2 regions of the Oceanobacillus kimchii X50 genome follow, and region 2 is predicted to be linked to the other one. Evidence: a T-box and tRNA genes for the amino acid it is inferred to sense, from the RefSeq annotation. Region 2 holds a T-box; the other holds one or more tRNA genes.

Region 1 (3,432 bases), 1.3 Mb from region 2:
TTTCTCATCTGTAAAGATATTAACCCGGTCATTATTTGAATAATTTTTCACAACCGTATGATTTTGAGAAGCACAATTATAATACACAATCGGTTCTACAAAATTATACTTCGGATTCGCTTCTTCTAAAAAGTGTTTCAGTTTTAATGCTGTCTCGATTACTTGGTTAGATGGATTTCCATAGGATATTACTTTTACATTTGCTTGCAAGGATTCAGGTACACCATCATTTTTAATTACAATCGTATGTTCTTTATGATCATCATACGGGAACATCGAATGAATTAACAAATCTAGCGTTTCATCTTGACCATAAGAAACTCCATGTAAAACTGTACCTGACCATTTCTTCGTTTCTATAATGTACATTCCTGTAGGCAACAAAATGAAATGATCAATTTGTTTCGTCTTTAATTCAAGTCCTTTGTTGTAAGGAACAAAAAGATTACCGAGAATCACCATTTCTTCTTTTTGTACTAGATTTTGTTTGACTAACATATCCTTTACATGTAATAAAATGTTATGAGTTTCTACTTCACCGCTATTAATGGAAAATGCCTTCAAGCTATTTATATAATCATTTTTATCACTTATAATTTTATTAAATCTATTTATTTCTTTATTGAGCTCAATCTCAAAACGTTGATGTTCATTATGCAACATATTCTCGTACTCAGAGGTTTGTGTTTCCATTGTTGCCGATACTTCTTCCGTTATCGCATCAATGTTATATTCATGCTCCCTTTCCATATTCTTTGTACGCTTCAATAAAAATACAATAACGATAGCAAAAATAATTATTATCGACAAGTAAATTATAGTTACCATATTTATCCTCCTATACGGTTATTCTACTACATCGCTGTGACAATATCTTCTAAATAAACGGCAAACTTTTAAACAATTTCTGCAAAAATATAAATCCAACTATTTGTGATTAGAATACATCATACTATTAAATAAACCAACCTTTATCATGAATTTATGACTAAATTGCCAAATGATATGCCTTTAGAATTTATAGAAGTATATTATCCACCCTATGAAAAAAGGATTCTAGCTACCAACTGAATCCCTTTATCGTAACCATAGAATAAAACTAGGAAGATCAATAAGTCAACATAAAAAACCCTCATAAACATTGTGTTTACAAGGGTTAACCTAACGTCCCAGGCAGGATTCGAACCTGCGACCCACAGCTTAGAAGGCTGTTGCTCTATCCAGCTGAGCTACTGGGACAAATTTGGAGCGGGTGAAGGGAATCGAACCCTCGTCATCAGCTTGGAAGGCTGAGGTTTTACCATTAAACTACACCCGCAAAGTCTATCTCTACTCAATCATTATGTATGCCGTCTTTTTTAACGGACAAGTAATATTATATGACCGAGTAAACAATTTGTCAACAGTTTTTTTAAAAGTTTTAGTCAGTAACAAAAAAAGTTACTGACTAAACTTTTATAGTATTGTTGAATAAGACATATTTTTAATTTTTTGTCCATCCACTGTATAAAACTGAACAGAAACCGTTTCATTATCTAACCATTCTAATATAGCATACGTCTTCTCCACGCGGTTTCGCGGCATACGAATACTTCCTGGATTGATAAATAATTGTTCTCCAATTTTTTCTGCACCAGCAATATGTGTATGTCCAAAGCAAACAACTTTAGCTTGATGTTCTTCTGCTGCATAAGAAAGTGTGGTAAGTCCAGATTTCACTTGATGGAGATGTCCATGTGTAATAAAGAATCTAGTTCCATCAATATCTTTTATTTCTTCAGTTGGATATCGGGGATCGAAATCACAATTCCCTCCAACTTTATAAAAAGGATGTAACACTTCTGCATCAAAATCTAATTCTGAATCGCCACAGTGAATATACCAATCAACTTCATCATGTTGATCCATTATTTCTGTTAGCTCCTCAGTCAAACCATGACTGTCACTAGTTATTAATACACGAGTCATCGTAACCCCTCCAATTGGTGACTTATAATGTATGTAACCATTTTTCAAGCTGATCAATCGCATTTTTACGATGACTAATTTGATTTTTTTTATCTGGATCTAATTCAGCCATTGTCACATCATATCCTTTAGGAATAAAGATAGGATCGTATCCAAATCCATGATCGCCTTTTTGGTTTCTATGAATGTACCCTTCACAATACCCTGTATTAAAAGTTGTTTCTTCACCGGGTTGCGCTATAGCCAATACACAAATAAATCTAGCATGACGATCTTGATCAGGAACATCCTGCATTTCCTGTAGAACCTTGTCTATATTCGCTTGATCATTAGTGGGTTCACCAGCATATCTTGCGGAAAATAGACCAGGTCGTCCATTTAAAGCATCAATTATTAATCCTGAATCATCAGCAATAACAGCTGTATTAAAACGTTCACTAATTTGTTCTGCTTTTAAAGCTGCATTTTCTTCAAAAGTAGTTCCTGTTTCCTCAATATCTGGAATAGATTCAGGTAAATCCAATAATGATATTGCTTGAATATCAAAGCTAGCAAAGAATTCCTTGAATTCTTTAGCCTTTCCCTTATTTTTAGTAGCAACAATTATTTTTTTCATATGATTACATTACTCCCTACAATTATCTTTCCATATCTATAATTAATTTATCTGCTAAAATTTCTTTTTGTATTTTCACCAGTTGCTGAATACCTTCTTCACCTAATTTTAGCATATTTTGTAATTGGGTAGGAGTAAAGGTCGCTTCTTCTCCTGTACCTTGAATTTCCACAAACTCTCCTGCACCAGTCATCACAATATTCATATCGACTGCTGCTTCCGAATCTTCTTCATAATTCAGGTCTAGAATTTCTGTTCCGTTTATTAACACCCCTACAGAAATAGCTGCTAAATAATCATGAATTGGCATTTTTTTTAATGTTTTTGCTTCAACTAATTTTGAGAATGCAAGTGACATTGCTACAAATGCTCCTGTAATAGAAGCTGTTCTTGTTCCTCCATCCGCTTGAATTACATCACAATCAATCCAAACTGTACGCTCTCCAATTTGATCTAAATCAACAACTGATCGTAATGCTCTACCAATAAGTCGTTGAATTTCCATCGTTCTTCCACTTACTTTTCCTTTTGAAGATTCACGAATATTTCTCTGGGCAGTAGCTCTAGGGAGCATGGCATATTCCGCAGTTATCCATCCTTTACCCTGACCCCGCATAAACGGAGGGACACGATCCTCAATACTTGCGTTACATATAACTTTTGTATTTCCCATTTCTATCAGTACGGACCCTTCCGGATGCGATATATAATTAGTTGTTATGTTTATATTTCTTAATTGATTTACTTGTCTCTGATCATTTCTCATTTTAATTCTTCCTCCTCAATTGTACACTGAATAGCTTATCATATTTTTTCAAAAAGAAACATTATCCATATGTTCTCATAAG
Region 2 (3,432 bases):
ATCTCGCCTGTTTATTCTCCTCATCCCCTAAAATTCGTACATTCGCATAATACTTGTTGAATTCTCTTGCTAGCTCAATAAGGTATTTTGCTATTTTAGAAGGATCAGAAGCATTGTAAGCTTTCATAACTGTATCTTGAAGAGCCATAAGACGCGTAATTATAGGCCATGCTTCATTTATATCAACTACGCTAACATTGTTCGTTTCACGATATCCTCCTTTTTTCAGCAATGAATTCATTCTTGCATGGGTATATTGAATATACGGACCTGTTTCCCCTTCAAAACGCAACATGTCTTCTAAAGAAAATTCCACATCGTTGTGTCGATCATTTTTTAAATCATGGAAAATAACAGCTCCTACGCCAACCTGTCTTGCTACTTCCTCCTTCTTCTCTAATAAAGGATTTTTCTCCATAATATTATTATTTGCTAACTGAATTGCTTCTTGTAGTACTTCTTCTAATAACACAAGTTTTCCTTTTCGAGTAGACATTTTCTTTCCTTCTTTTAACATCATACCAAACGAAATATGCTTCATATTCTTAGCCCAATTATATCCCATTTTTTGTAGTACATAAGACAGCTGTGTAAAGTGCAGAGTCTGTTCATTGCCTACAACATATAAGGATTTTGCAAAATGATATGTTTCATAACGATAAATAGCAGCAGCTAAATCACGTGTTGCATATAACGTAGTTCCATCACGTTTTTGAATCAAACAAGGTGGTAAGTTTTCTTCCTCTAACGTAACAACTTTTGCTCCTTCCGATTCAATTAATAAACCTTTTTGCTGCAGTTCATGAACGACACGATCCATCTTGTCATTGTAAAAAGCTTCCCCATTATAAGAATCAAATGAAATCCCTAATAGCTCATAAATTCTTGAGAAATCTTTTAACGATTCTTCACGAAACCAACCCCATAATTCTTCAGCTTGTGCATCTCCATCTTCTAATCGCTTGAACCATTTTCTTCCTATATCATTGAGCTTAGTATCAACTTCCGCTTCTTCGTGAAAACGAATATAAAGTTGAAGTAATTCTTTAATTGGATTCGCTCGTACTTGATCCTCATTTCCCCATTTTTGATATGCCACCATTAATTTACCAAACTGTGTACCCCAATCTCCTAAATGATTGATACGAACCGTTTTATATCCTACTTTTTCTGCAATATTAGCAATTGCATTTCCAATTACGGTTGAACGTAAATGTCCCATTGAAAAAGGTTTTGCGATATTAGGAGACGAGAGGTCGATTGTGATTACTTTTTCTTCACCAAGATTTGAATAACCAAAATTTGTTTTTTCCTTACTAATTTGTTGGAGAATTTTTTTTGTGAATAAAGCTTTATTCAGAAAAACATTGACATATGCTCCCACTGCCTCTACCCGCTCAAAGTAAATAGAATTTATTTCTTCGACTAGCTGTGTCGCAATTTCTTGAGGATTTTTTCTATAATTACGTGCTAATTCAAAACAAGGAAAAGCTAAATCCCCCATCTTTGCTTGTTTTGGTTTTTCAATTAAAGAATATAATCGTTCCTTCTTTAAATTCCCGTCCATGCATTCATATAATGATTGAACGAAGATTTGTTTTGCATCCATTAGTTATTCCTCCTAAAAAACTCTCGCCTCTTTTTCTATTTGAAAAAGAGACGAGAGTCTATAATCCCGTGGTACCACTCCACTTGTAATTTAATAATTATTACCGCTTTAGTTGATAACGAGGTCATCCCCGTCTTATTCTACTCCAATTTTTCGAACAAGAGTCTCCAAAGTGCGGTTCATTACTGCTTAATGACTAGGCTCTCACTTCCCCTAGTTCGCTGTGCACGCTACAGCAATTACTCTCTTTGTCATCGACGATGTAATATTTAAGATTATTATACTTATTTTATGGATAAATGCAACAGTAAAATACAATGACTAACCTAGCTAGTTTAATCATTTTACACATTAAAATATTCTAGCTTAGGGAACAGTTGTTGTCACCCTCTTACTATAATTAAGATTAAGAAACAAAATAGAACATCCCTTGCAGCAAATTTTCATTCGGCCACAAGAGATGTTTTTTAATTGGTTTTAACTTTATCCCCACTGCTCAATTAATTCTTCCGCGCTAGCTTTAAGTGAATTAAAAGCATTCTCAGTGATTAATTGTTCTTCTTTTATAACTTCCAATAACTCTATAAAACTATTCATGTGTTTTATCGCCTTATCCACTGATTGTGCCTCTTGGTAATGCCCTACGGAGGTCAAGTGAGTTTGTAAATGTCTACCTGTTTCTTGACTCGTAATATCTCCCGAAACTAAAAATTCGTCCACTTGTGTTTGCACTTGTTCGATAGAAGATTCAATAGGTTCTTCTTCCGATCCTTCTGCTTCTGTAACTTGTTTTTGACCATCAGACTGTTTTGTCATTGTAAACTCATCGAATAATTCACCCAAAGCGTTATATGATTCATATTTCAGCTCTTCACCATCAACGTAAATATGTTGATACATCTGGGTATCTTCTGCCCCGCTTCTCACATATGCGTTATTTTCCTCCCAAACTACTTCAGATCTATCATACATTTTTGGACCAGATACAGAGTTAACGAACATCGTACCAGTAGTGTACTCTCTTTCCCCATTTTGTTCATTACTCAAATGTCCTCGAGCGTACGTGTGATCATGACCTTGAAAAACTAAGTCTACATTGTGCTTTTCGATTACAGGAAGTATCGCTTCACGAAGCTCTACGTTATCACGTCCCTCACCAGAAGAAAAAATGGGATGGTGAAACGTAATGACTGTCCATTGATTCGGATTATTCTCAAGAACTTCATCTAACCATTCTGCTTGCTGATCAATATCTGCATATCCGACATTTGAATCTAAAGAGATAATTCGCATATCTTGGTAATCCCAGTAGCCCACTTGCTTTTCTAATCCCTCGGGACCGTTACCAGGATATGCAAATTGAGGCCCCCAATATTCGGACAGTTTTCTAGGTTCATTTGTAGTTCTATAATACTCATGGTTCCCTGCTGTCGCAATACTAGGTACCATACCGTTTATCCATCCAGCTCCTTCGTACCACTCACCCCATTGCTGATCTGCGTCACCGTGATTAATCATATCTCCAGCATGCACAATAAAGCTCGCATCAGCTAAATCTGAATAAGCACTACGCATCACGCGTGACCAATGTTCTTTTATATCATTTTGAGCGTCACCCATGTAAATAAATGAAAATGGCTCATCTTCAGCTGCTGCTGTAGTGAACTCATACCACTCACTCCAGTTTGCACCATCACCTACGCGGTACAAGTATTGCGTACCTGGTTCAAGACCTTCAAAATTCACTGTATGGTATTGATTCGTATAGCCAAGGTTTGCCTCAATTTCTTCACTAGTTTCTGCCTCAACCGTTAACGTATTAC

What was found. The T-box of region 2 lies ahead of argS (arginine--tRNA ligase). A T-box ahead of a tRNA ligase gene usually reads a tRNA of that ligase, here a tRNA-Arg.
Region 1: it has a tRNA-Arg gene. The T-box ahead of argS (arginine--tRNA ligase) is inferred to sense a tRNA for this amino acid. The anticodon was not compared.

Annotation. Positions count from the first base shown of each region.
Region 1 is NZ_CM001792.1:2,125,216-2,128,647, forward strand. It holds gene C794_RS11145 (nuclease-related domain-containing protein) at 1-828, opposite strand, end outside; tRNA gene C794_RS11150 (tRNA-Arg) at 1,166-1,239, opposite strand; tRNA gene C794_RS11155 (tRNA-Gly) at 1,245-1,318, opposite strand; gene C794_RS11160 (metallophosphoesterase) at 1,456-1,968, opposite strand; gene C794_RS11165 (XTP/dITP diphosphatase) at 1,991-2,584, opposite strand; gene rph (ribonuclease PH) at 2,607-3,350, opposite strand.
Region 2 is NZ_CM001792.1:836,374-839,805, reverse strand. It holds gene argS (arginine--tRNA ligase) at 1-1,609, opposite strand, end outside; T-box leader at 1,653-1,873, opposite strand; gene C794_RS04520 (purple acid phosphatase family protein) at 2,093-3,432, opposite strand, start outside.